DNA from 3 places in the Paenibacillus sp. XP01 genome. Region 2 is predicted to be linked to each of the others. Evidence: predicted binding sites of a transcription regulator. Region 2 holds the regulator's gene; each other region holds the start of a gene.
The links. The regulator Rex, encoded in region 2, represses fermentation and respiration genes when NADH is low (regulators of the CRP and FNR family bind a similar motif). The targets are predictions, from matches to a motif close to TTGTGAAATATTTCACAA.
Positions count from the first base shown of each region.

Region 1 (4,217 bases), 2.5 Mb from region 2:
CTAACGTTAACCGGTTGACTCTTGGATCAGGGTTCCCGATGAAACTTGTTTTCGAATGGTTTTCCTCCTGTGCAGTTAACGGAGGCAGCTGAGAAATCCGTTCGACGATGCGGCTTCCGAACACGATCGCTTCGGACAATGAATTGCTGGCCAGACGGTTTGCACCATGCACGCCTGTGGACGAGACTTCCCCGCAAGCGAACAATCTTGAAATGCTGCTCTCCCCGTTCATATCCGTCTTCACGCCACCCATCATGTAATGGGCCGCAGGAGCGACGGGTATCCAATCGGATGTCAAATCAAGTCCGTAACGCATGCAGGTTTCATAAATGGTTGGAAAACGGTGTTTGACCATCTCTGCCGATTCATGCGTAATGTCCAGATAAACAAACGTGCTGTTCGTAGCTTCCATCTCGCTAATGATCGCCCTTGCTACGATATCGCGCGGTGCAAGCTCCAGCTGCGCATGATACCGCGCCATGAACCGTTCGCCCTTCACGTTGCGCAGATACGCGCCCTCGCCGCGAACCGCTTCGGAGATCAGGAATCTCGGGGCACCGGGATAACAGAGCGAGGTTGGATGAAACTGAATGAACTCCATATCACGAACGACGGCGCCAGCACGATACGCCATAGCTACCCCGTCGGCTGTCGCTACTTCCGGGTTCGTTGTGTATCTATACAGCTGCCCCGCCCCGCCTGAGCAGAGCACTGTGGCCTTTGCCTTCACAAATACTCTTGTTCCATCAGGCTTTTGCACAAGCACGCCTCTACACTCGCCATCCCCGGTTATCAAGTCGATGACGAAGTGTTCATCCCAAACGTCGATGCCGGGATGCTCGCTCACTTCAACGGCCAGCGCACGCACGATTTCGTAGCCTGTCGCATCTCCGTTTGCATGCAGTATGCGGCGGTGGCTATGCGCGCCCTCCTGTGTCAGTGCCAGCTCGCCGTCCTCGAGATCGAACGAGGTGCCCAGGCGGATCAGTTCCTTGACTCCGTCGGGCCCTTCATTTACCAAAGCTTCCACCGCTTCAGGACGACAAAGCCCGGCCCCGGCCACCATCGTGTCCTGCAGATGGTATGCCGGCGAATCGTCCTCAGCAATCACTGCGGCGATGCCTCCCTGAGCATAACGGGTATTGCTTTCGAGCAACGATTTCTTCGTAATCATGAGTACGCGGTTCTGCGCGCTCGCCTTAATGGCCGTAAACAAACCTGCGATGCCCGATCCAATCACCAGCACATCCGTTTCATGCACCGGCAGCAGGGATATATCAAAATCTACTACATATTGCGGTATCATGTTATTCACCTGTCTTGGAGCAAGAGTAGCGCACGCTACTTCACGAGTAACATGCGCTCTAGCGATTCTCTGGCTTTATCGGCAACGGCCGGCGGTACGTAAATTTGCGGTTTCATCGTTTCCAGGCATTTCACCAGTTTCTTTAGGTTGTTGACCTTCATGTTTGGACATACGAGGAATTTGGTCGCGAAATGAAATTGTTTATCCGGGCTGTCCAAACGAAGCTGGTAGCCTGTTCCGTCTTCGGTTCCTACGATGAATTCTTTGGCCGTAGAATTTTTGCAATATTCCAGAATGGCCGTTGTGCTGCCTACGAAATCCCCCATGGCCACAACTTCCGGGCGGCATTCCGGATGCACGACAAATTCGGCGTTCGGATACTTGGCTTTCATCTCCACAACATCTTTTACAGTCAGCATGTCATGTGTGTTGCAGTAACCTTCCCAAATAATCATTTTCTTGTCCGTGTGCTGCTGCACATAATGGCCCAGATTTTTGTCCGGCACCCAGATGATTTCGTCAGAATCGACAGATTGAATGACTCTGACCGCATTGGCTGATGTACAGCAAATATCGGTTTCTGCCTTGATTTCGGCGGAAGAGTTGATGTAAGTAACAACCTTGGCATTCGGATGCTGTGCTTTCAGCTTTCGCAACCCGTCCACATTCACCATATCTGCCATCGGGCAGCCGGCACGTTCGTCCGGGATGATAACCGTTTTGTTCGGCGCCAAAATCTTAGCGCTCTCCCCCATGAAGTGTACGCCGCAAAAAACAATGACATCGGCATCCGTCTGCGCTGCCTTCTGGGCAAGCAAGAACGAATCCCCACGAAAATCGGCGACCTCCTGTACCTCGTCACGTTGATAATAATGGGCAAGAATAATGGCGTTACGTTCTTTTTTCAACTGCAGCAGCCGCTCCCGCAGCTCCCGATTCATCTCAGCCTTGCGCTCTAATGCCAGAGCTTCCACCTGCGATCCTCTCCTTTATCAGGACAGCGCATAGCGCTGTGTTGTATAAGGTTGTGTACCGTAATTTTCGCTTGAGAAACGAATCACAAGCGGTTTAACACCTAATGTACACAACGTTCACGAGTCTGTCAATTAATGAAAACGCCACAGAATTGCCACGTATCGGCCCATTTCCTGCCCGGTTCGCGTCCTAGCTCTCCATTTGCGTTATCTTGATCCATTCATGTATTTTTGCAAAAAAAAGAGAGCCGGAAGGCTCTCTTTTTAATCCGCGCTAACAACGAGCGGTTATGATTATGCTTAGGATGTCGGCTTCGAACCACCATCGCTTGGATCGGTGTTATCGCCTTTATCCAGGTTCGGAGCTTCGTTGGGAACATCTCCGGCTGGTGTCTCAGGCACTACATCATCCTTGCCTTGAATACGAACGCGCACATCACCGATATTATCAATGATTGCCTCGCCGCTTTCATTAGGTGTACCTTCATTGCCATTGTCGCTGGCGGCTTTATTGCCCAGGGATCCTGTTTCAATCAATTGCTTGATTTGTTCCATCTCCAGGGTTTCTTCTTCCAGCAACGTTTGTGCAATCAGGTGAACTTCCTTCGAATGTTTCACGAGCAGGTCTTTACATTTCTCATAACATTCCGTGATGAAACGCTGCATCTCCTGATCGATCTCATAAGCGATGGAATCCGAGTAGTTTTGTTCGTGACCGATATCGCGACCAAGGAACACTTGCCCTTGCGAGCTGCCGAATTGCATTGGTCCCAATTTCTCGCTCATACCGTACTCCATTACCATGCTGCGAACAATACCTGTTGCTTGCTGGAAGTCGCTATATGCGCCAGTACCAATCTCGCCGATGAACAATTCCTCTGCTACACGGCCCCCCAGGAGACCCGTAACTTTGTCCAGAAGCTCTTGCTTGGTGACGAGCATGCGATCCTCTTTTGGCAACATGATGACGTATCCACCCGCGCGTCCACGCGGTATAATGGTCACTTTATGTACCATATCGGCATGTTCCAGGAAATAACCTACGATGGTATGACCCGCTTCGTGGTAAGCAACGATGCGTTTCTCGCGATCACTGATGACACGGCTTTTCTTCTCCGTACCAACGATGACACGGTCAATCGCTTCATCTACCTCGCGCATCGAAATATCTCTACGATTACGGCGTGCCGCAAGCAATGCCGCTTCGTTCAGGAGATTTTCCAGATCCGCACCGGAGAATCCGGTTGTACGCTTCGCGATCACATCCAGCTTCACATCTTTGGTGAGCGGTTTGTTACGGGAATGTACTTTCAGTACAGCTTCACGGCCTTTAACATCCGGACGATCTACCGTAATTTGACGGTCGAAGCGGCCTGGACGCAGCAACGCCGGGTCGAGAATGTCTGCACGGTTGGTTGCGGCAACGATAATGATGCCTTCGTTCGCCCCGAAACCGTCCATCTCAACGAGCAACTGGTTCAGCGTCTGCTCACGTTCATCGTGACCGCCGCCAAGTCCGGCACCACGTTGACGTCCCACGGCATCAATCTCGTCAATGAAGATGATACATGGTGCGTTTTTCTTTGCATTTTCAAACAAATCGCGTACACGGGAAGCACCGACACCGACGAACATTTCCACGAAATCGGAACCGGAAATGCTGAAGAACGGCACTCCTGCTTCACCCGCTACGGCACGCGCAAGCAAAGTTTTACCCGTACCCGGAGGACCTACAAGCAATACGCCTTTCGGAATCCGTGCGCCGACAGCCGCAAACTTGCGAGGATCCTTGAGGAAGTCAACGACCTCGACAAGCTCCTGCTTCTCTTCGTCCGCACCGGCAACATCTTCGAACGTGACCCGTTTCTTCTCTTCATTGTAGAGACGGGCACGGCTTTTACCAAAGTTCATTACTTTACCGCCGCCGCCTTGAGCCT
Region 1 covers NZ_CP139481.1:63,704-67,920, reverse strand. Annotated here, with positions in the region: gene nadB (L-aspartate oxidase) at 1-1,306, opposite strand, end outside; gene nadA (quinolinate synthase NadA) at 1,342-2,280, opposite strand; gene ftsH (ATP-dependent zinc metalloprotease FtsH) at 2,581-4,217, opposite strand, start outside.
Region 1: a site for Rex is predicted at 2,352-2,369, ahead of nadA (quinolinate synthase NadA). Genes of this name have one in related genera too.

Region 2 (4,217 bases):
GAAACGATAATAACTGTGTGTATCATCATGATAATAAACTTGCCATACATAAATGCCGTTCACGACGCCAGGCAGGATTCGCTTGATTTCGCCATTCGGGACTTCGGAAGCGAATCTTTGGCGAATTTGAGCTTCGGACATTCCGTTCTGCAGCAGCTCGCTATGCACTGCACCCGCCCCGGACAACGGTTTCCCCGTCTCGTCGAACTTGACCCACACAATGACGTCCTGGTTATCCTTATTGGTGCCGCTCAGCGTCCAATAGATGCTGTCTTCGCCTTCTTTCTGTCCCCATACGAATTTTTGAAAATTATCGTAGGACGTCAGCTCCAGCTGCTGCTGGGCGGCCTGCAGGGCGAGCGCCTCCTGATTGCGCTGGTCCTTGGTCACATAGACGTAATAGCGCTGCAATACAATCAACGCCACGATCAGGATCAGCAGCGATATCCATATCCACTTTTTCTTTTTCTTTTTCTTCAAAAGCCGAACTCCCTTTCCCTGATGAGGCTGCGCCCATGAGAAATTAACGGGCGAGCAGGCCCTCAAACGCCGATTGAGCTTCACGCAAAATGCGTTCCTCGTCCATCGTCAGGCACTCGCCATGTTTCACCACTTGTTTGCCATCTACCCACACATGCTCCACGTCTTTGGCCGACGCCGAATAAATGGCATGGGAAATCAGATCGGTATGCGGGTACAGATGAGGCTGGTCTATGTTGACCCCGATGAAATCCGCCTTCATTCCCGCTTCAAGCAGGCCGGTATTGTCGAGGAAAATCGAGCGTGCTCCGTATGCCGTTCCAAGCAGAAGCGCTTCGCCGGCCGGAACCGCAGTCGGATCACCGGACACGCCTTTATGAATCAATGCGGCCAGACGCATCTCTTCAAACATGTCCAAATTGTTATTGCTCGCCGGTCCGTCTGTTCCCAAAGAAACGGTCACGCCCGCTTTCAGCAGCTCAGGAACTCGCGCAATGCCGGAAGCCAGCTTCAGATTGCTGCCCGGATTATGAGATACTGCAACGTTATGGCGAGCCAAAATCTCGATTTCCTCATCGTTTAAATGCACAGCATGAGCCACGAGGGAAGGCCGCGAGAAAAAGCCAAGCTTCTCCAAGTACGCTACAGGACGCAGACCGTAATCGGTCACGTTCTGTTCCACTTCGCGCAGCGTTTCGGACATATGGGTATGAAGCGGCAAATTCAGATCATGGGCAACCTGCACAAACTTTTCTATGTAATCCGGAGGGCACGTATAAGGCGCATGCGGAGACATTACAGCAGTAATCCGTCCATTTGCCTTCCCGTTCCAGTCGCGGGCAAACGCAGCCGCTTCGCCGAGCTTGTGCTTCTGTTCCTCTTCGGAGCAAAGACCGATGACGCCGCGAGCGAGCGCTGCACGAATGCCGGATTGCTCCACGACTTTGGCAACCTGATCCATGTGATCATACATGTCCAGAAAAGCCGTCGTTCCTCCTTTGAGCATCTCAAGCACCGACAAGGACGCCCCCCAATAAACGTCCTCAGACGTCATTTTCGCCTCCATCGGCCACATTTTCTCCTGCAGCCATACCTGCAGCGCCAGATCATCCCCGTGGCCTCTCAGCAGCGACATGGCGGCATGTCCGTGCGTATTGATCAAACCTGGCAGAAAGAGCAATCCTTTTCCGTCCACTTTCGGCAGGCTTTCATCTTCTGCCGGCAAGGATTCGCCGATATACTGAATTTTGTCGTCTTCCACCACCATGTATCCTTGAACCACGTTCCATTCCAAACCTTTGTTTACGGCGAATTTGCCGTTGTGTATAACCCATTTATTTGTCGTCATCCTGCTCGTCGTCCTTTCCATTTTCCAAATAATACGCAAGGCTTAGCAAATCCGTCGTAAAGTCCGCATTATGAATACGAACATGCGGCGGGGTTTTCAAGATGGTTGGCGCAAAATTCAGGATGGCTTCGATCCCGGATTCGATCAACCGGTCGGCCACATTCTGCGCTTCGGTATCGGGGACGGTGATGATGCCGATGCGAATATTAAGGTTTCTGACCGATTCCGTCAGCTCATTCATCGCTTGCACTTTCAAGCTGTTGATTTGGGTGCCGATCTTGGGTTCATATGCATCGAAAACAGCCACGATTTTCATGTTGTCCTTCAAGTAAGCATTATAGTTGGACAAGGCATGACCCAGGTTACCGGCTCCTACCAACGCAACATTGATTTGCTGGTCGATCTTCAGGATATGGCGGATTTTCTCAATGAGATACGATACGTCATACCCGATGCCCTTGCGGCCAAAATCGCCGAAATAGGCCAAATCCTTGCGGATCTGGGCCGGATTGAGGTCCAGGCGCTGTCCCAGCTCCTGCGAAGAAACCGTCGTTACCTCACGTTGGTGCAATTCACTCAAATAACGCAGATATACCGGCAACCGCCTCACGACGGCTTCCGAAATTTTATCTGATTTCATGTTTTTTTTGCTCCTCCTTGCCAAAGCGCGATAAATAGATGAAAAGGGAGGCATCCCGCCGTGTACTCTAATTCGAATCATTTTAGAGGAAGGATGCCGCCTTATATTTGATGTACTTCTTTAACGTATCAACCCGAAGCCATGTAATCTCAACAAGTGTACCGCCTTTTGCAGGCGTTTCGCAACATTGCCGAAAAATGTTCTGTCGTTTCTACCTGAATTAGGTTTGTTCAACGTCTTGTTCGAGCCATTCGCTGATGCGCGGAACCATTTGCTCGGTCAGCATGTGTTCCATTTTTGGCCCAGGCAAGGAATATAAAAAGTATTTTCCGTAATATGATTCGATCACCCGCGTATCGTATACGATAACAACGCCGCGATCCTTGGCTGTGCGAACCAGCCTTCCGAATCCTTGCTTGAAACGAATGACCGCCTGAGGCACAGACAGCTTCATGAACGGGTTTTTTTTCTGCTGCTGCAATAATTCACTTTTGGCTTCCAGGAGCGGATGATTCGGCGGCTGGAACGGTAACCTGACAATAGCCAGACATGTCAATGCATCCCCAGGTATGTCCACGCCTTCCCAAAAACTGCTCGTCCCGAGAAGCACCGTCGCTTTGGCGTCTTGGAACCTGCGGGTGAGCTTGGACCGGCTGCCGCTGTCCACGCCCTGACCGAGCAAGGAAATTTCGTTTCCGGACAATGCTTCCTTAAGCGGGTCATACACTTGGCGCAGCATGCGATAAGACGTAAACAGCACCATCATGCGCCCGCGCGTAGCGATGGCCGTCTCGGCCAACGATCGTACCAGCATGTCCACGAAATGCGCGTCCCCGATCGACCCTTTCACGCTCGGAAAATCGCGCGGTATCACCAGCAGCGCCTGATCGCGGTAGCGGAACGGAGACGGCAGCATCGCCGTGAGCAAACGATCATGCTCCGCGGCTTCCTGCAGGCCAAGCTGGTCAATCATGAATTGAAACGACTTATCCACGGACAGTGTGGCAGACGTAAGCACGACGCTTCTTTTTTTATCGAAAAACATTTCCTTCAGCTGCGCGCTCACGTCCACGGGAACGGCATACAATTGCAGCGATTTGCTGCGGAACTGGCCGCTTGCTTCCATCCAATACACCGTGGCAGCATCGTCCATTCGCATGAAGAAGCGCAGGTTTTCGCGCAGCGTGGAAAGGTCTTTGAACAAGCCCGTAATGTCCGTGATCAAGCTGTCCGACTGATAGTCGTCCTGATCCTCTTTCAGCTCGAGCATCAGCTTGTCTCCCTTGCGAATGAGATCGCCAAGCGTGACGTAAAGCTGATTCTCCTCGTTCTGCAATTCCTCCCACTTGGCCGGCTTCTGCGTGCTCTTCAAACGCAGGGAAAATTGTCCCGTCTCTCCCGGAGAAGCGTCGGTCCGTTCCGGCAGCAGGTTAAACAGCGCCTCGCTGAGCCGATCCCATATTTCTTTGGCTTCCAGTGCAATCGGGAACATCTGGTCAATGGCCGATCCCCATTCGACGGAACGTTCATGTCCCGACAGCTGAGAACGCAGCAGCGGAAGCTGTCCGTTGCGGCTGTCTTTGAACAAACGCGTTAACGTATGCACCAATGTGAAATATTTCATATGAAGTCCAAGATGTTTTCCTGCTACATCTTCCAAGTGATGGGCCTCGTCGATGACAAGGCTCTCGTAGGACGGCAGCAGCTGATGGCTGGCCTTTACGTCGGTAAACAGCTTCGAATGGTTCG
Region 2 covers NZ_CP139481.1:4,476,193-4,480,409, forward strand. Annotated here, with positions in the region: gene SNR34_RS20035 (cell wall elongation regulator TseB-like domain-containing protein) at 1-480, opposite strand, end outside; gene SNR34_RS20040 (amidohydrolase) at 524-1,828, opposite strand; gene SNR34_RS20045 (redox-sensing transcriptional repressor Rex) at 1,815-2,522, opposite strand; gene dinG (ATP-dependent DNA helicase DinG) at 2,689-4,217, opposite strand, start outside.

Region 3 (4,217 bases), 310 kb from region 2:
GCTCCCGCTAACAGACTCGAGTGGATAGGTATCCTGAACGGAAGGTGCTCCGCACGCGGACAGCAAAGACATCAGAAGGCTGAGCACAAGCATTAATTTCAATCCATACGCCGTGCGCTTTTTCATTTGCACCTCTCCTAGCTCGAACGAATCACTTTAATGTCTGCGGGAATGACGGACTCGCCCTCGTACAGAGCAAACCTTCTGTCTTGCCACTCCACGCGTAGAAGCAGATGATCATCCGACTGATACTGCCATACAAGCTGCTCGCCTGCTTGCCCGTATGGCGTTTTGCCCGCTGTCGTAACCATTCCTCCGTATTCATCTTCCAAGTGGTAGGCACGGCCATCCAAATCCAGCAGCGTCGGCACCTCATCCGGTGCATCAAGTCGGCCATCAATCGGTTGATACAAAGCATAGCGTGTCGTTTCGCGCTCTTCGATATGCAAATAGCGAACGGACGTGCCGTCCTTCAAGGTTAGCACAACCGCATTTCGGGACCGATGATGCACTCTACCCACCACTTCATACGTGACTAGCGACACTTCGCAAATATCGCCTGGCGCAAGCTGAAGCATCGTTTTCTCTGCCTTGGGTGGTTCCGGTTTGGCCATAATTCCTTTAATTCGTTTCCATACGCTCATGCGAATTACTCCCGTTCTTCAATCTTATAGGCAAGCCGCAATAATCAGTGCGCCCACGATATGCAGGGCACCTGAAAACAGGCCGTACCCTGTTTTTCCTTGCTGGATGCCTGTATCCAAGTCAAGTGCTGCCCATTTTCGAATAATGAAATGAACCACACTTTCCAATATAAGTAAAATAACAAACGAAACAACCGATACAAGCAAGGCTTCACCCAGATGTCCTGCCGTCGAAATCGAAGTGGCAAGCACGTAGCCCTGCGCAAACAGCTTCATGACCATTCGCGTCGTCACAGCCATGTTTCCGGCCTTCACTTCGGCAAAATCCTTATATTTTGTAAACAAGGAATCCACGAACATCAATATAAAGAGCAGCACTGAGCCTGAAAGCGTCCAGACCAACATCGCCAAAATGTTCAAATCCATTTACACAGCCTCCAAAGTTCAACATAACCCACATTTAAAAGCGAAGAAGAAACCATGTTTCTTCTCCGCCAGATGGGTACACACACTCTCGCTCGTTCGAATCTTATTTTTCGTACTGTTTCAATAAAGCGGCAAGTTCATCTTCAACCGCTTGATCTTTGCCCAGTTTTTCGAACTCCTCATCGAGCGATTTGCCTTTGGATGACATTTCATTGCTGGCTTCGGCTTGAGCTTCCATTTGCAGCATTTTTTCTTCCATGCGCTTCATGCCGGCGCTCGCCGTATCGGAACTGAACCCGTTAAGAGCCTTGTTGATTTCGGTTTGCGCCTTGGCTGCGTTGTAACGAGCAACGAGGGTTTCGCGTTTGTTTTTCATCTGTGTCAGCTGTTTGCGCATCTCATCCAGTTTGCCGCGCAGATTGTCGGCTGCCGCCTTGTTCTGGTCGTAGCTGACTTTGTATTCGGCCATTTTTTCTTCAGCGGCTTTTTTCTCTTCAAGCGCCCGCCGGGCCAGGTCTACGTTCTGGGCGCGTGCAGCGGTATGAGCTTGTTCCTCGCGTTTTTTTACGAGCGCTTCCTGTTCTTCATAAAGCTGTTTGAATTTTTTCTCGATGGCGATCTGGGCTGCAACGGCTTTCTCCGCATCCTCCAGATCCTCTTGCATGTCCCGGATATATTGGTCCGTCATTTTGATTGGATCTTCTGCCTTGTCGATAATAGCGTTAATGTTTGACATCGTTAAATCACGCAATCGTTTGAAAATGGACATTTAATTTTCCTCCTAGTCGATAATACAACCCTGTATATAATTATACATACGTCGCAATCGTCTGTCCGTTTCAATTTTCAATCAAAAATTTGTGAACCCCCGTTATAGGAATGAACGGCATCGTTCACCAAACCATTCGTATGTTCGGACGGGTTTAAATGTTCATCAAGCAGCCTTTCCGCAGTCTGCACAATTTCGTCGATTTGCATGCGCGTAATGCCATTGTAATGAATGCCCATAATGACGGTTACGGTCGTTCTGAGATGCTGCGCCGCTTTACGGGCAAGACGCTCGCACAGTTCCTGTTCCTTATGCCCCGGAATGTGCATGACCGAACCGTTAATGCGTTCCCCATCCGGATAATATGTGGCGACTGCACCGATATGCGCTTTTCCTCCTGTCACCAATAATACGCGGTCATCCCCGGTTTGAATTGCTTGAAGCTTCATCGTTTTCAAATCGAACTCATTCATCTGCGTCCACCCAACCTTCATGTTTTATGTATTTTCTGGAATTATGAGCCTCATTCGTCGCAAAGACAATGAAACACTTCACATCCCGCATAAACCATTGCGATCCCGGGAATACCAAAAAAGAACGCATTCTTGAAAGGAGGCTGCTGTCATGCGTGTTCGCCTCAACGTGGCCATTGGGATCGTCTGCATGCTGCTTTGCGTTAGTTTCTCTCCCTTACGACCTGCTGAGGCAATGGGAAATCATTCGGTTCCTGAAAGGGAGTCCAAGGAAACCATCCATTCATCGGAGGAAGAACAGCTGACTCTGGGACAGCTTCGGCGAAAATATGCAGATACTTTCAAGACCAACGGTCCGTCGACCAAACGGGTCGCTTTAACTTTTGACGATGTGCCTGATCCTCGATTCACGCCTCAAGTGTTGGATGTTTTAAAAGAACATCATGTACGGGCTACTTTTTTCATCGTAGGCAACCGTGCTGAGAAACATCCTGACCTGGTTAAACGCATCGTGAAAGAAGGGCATGTCGTCGGCAATCACAGTTACAATCACCCCCAATTCAGCAAATTGTCCATGAGCGCATTCCGCAAACAGATTTTGCGAACCGGGGAAATCATACAGAGACTGACAGGATATACTCCAAAAATGATTCGTCCTCCGTACGGGGATATTAATGAAGAGCAGCTCAAATGGGCAGCCAGGAACCACTACAGCATCGTAAACTGGAACGTGGATTCATTGGATTGGAAGGGCATCCCCAAAGAAAAGGTCAAAGAAAACATATTATCTGCCGTCAAACCCGGCTCCATTATTCTTCAACATGCCGGTGGCGGCGTCGGGGCCAATCTCAGCGGGTCGGTAGAGGCATTGCCGGAGGTGATCACGGAGCTGCAAAAAAGAGGATACAAATTGGTCACTTTAGATGAAATGCTGCAAATGCCCAAAAACAGAAAAACCGTAAAATGACCGGATGCAAAAAGGTGTTCGCTTCACTCACGCTTCGTGATTGAACGAACACCATCGTCGATTTATTTCAAAATAAAGAGTTTCACGTCCTGAAACCCGAATGAACTTACGGATTGTTTGCTTCCGGGGATGAAAATATCAATGCGGTTTCCTTTGATGGCAGAACCCGTATCACGCGCCGTAGCCACAAAAGCCTGTTTAGGCAATCCCGGATGGCTGTGTCCAGTCACCAACACTTTGGTTCCGAGCGGGATGATCTTAGGATCTACCGCGATGGTACCGAGCTCAAGGTCGTTGCCGAAATAATCAACAGATCCCCACTTCCCGTTCTCGGAAGGGTCCGCCGAATACCCTGTAGCGACAACGTTCAATGTCTTGCTGTAATCAAACGTCTTGCCCCACGCCTCTACGACTTTGTCTTCATTGTTTACGTCCAGACTGGCAGCAGTTACTGCATTGGCCTGAACTTTCGATGCTGAAGCTGCAGCGGATGCGGTGCTTGTTTTGCCCGGAATGTTGATTTTCACCCCGTCATAGATATTGTACGCGGAGATGCCCGTATTGGCCTTCATCAACGTGTCGAGAGCAATGTTGTATTTCTTGGAAAGCGTATAAAAGGTATCTCCTTCTTTGGCCACATGGACGGAATCTGCGTGAGCCGGGACAGCCTGGATCAATACGGCTGCTGCTAACATGGCTGTTGCGGTTTTGACGATGCGTTTCATCGAATTAAGTCTACCTCCCTTATTATGCCTGCGAAGTTAGTTGTCGGATTCGGATGGAGGAGACCACCCTATAGGTATAGATTTACACGTATTGCTTATGTACGCCCTAATTCACCCCAAGCAGCTGCAAGGATGCGACTGCCCCTCTACTGCATCATTACTTCCCCCGCACCTTCCGTTAAGAAAGTTTCGGCACGACTAATATATCACAAT
Region 3 covers NZ_CP139481.1:4,163,422-4,167,638, forward strand. Annotated here, with positions in the region: gene SNR34_RS18680 (DUF4247 domain-containing protein) at 1-126, opposite strand, end outside; gene SNR34_RS18685 (DUF4178 domain-containing protein) at 138-644, opposite strand; gene SNR34_RS18690 (DUF350 domain-containing protein) at 669-1,070, opposite strand; gene SNR34_RS18695 (PspA/IM30 family protein) at 1,174-1,839, opposite strand; gene lpdD (prenylated flavin chaperone LpdD) at 1,917-2,333, opposite strand; gene SNR34_RS18705 (polysaccharide deacetylase family protein) at 2,464-3,279, shown strand; gene SNR34_RS18710 (3D domain-containing protein) at 3,342-4,004, opposite strand; cyclic di-AMP (ydaO/yuaA leader) riboswitch at 4,014-4,209, opposite strand.
Region 3: a site for Rex is predicted at 2,379-2,396, ahead of lpdD (prenylated flavin chaperone LpdD). Genes of this name have one in related genera too.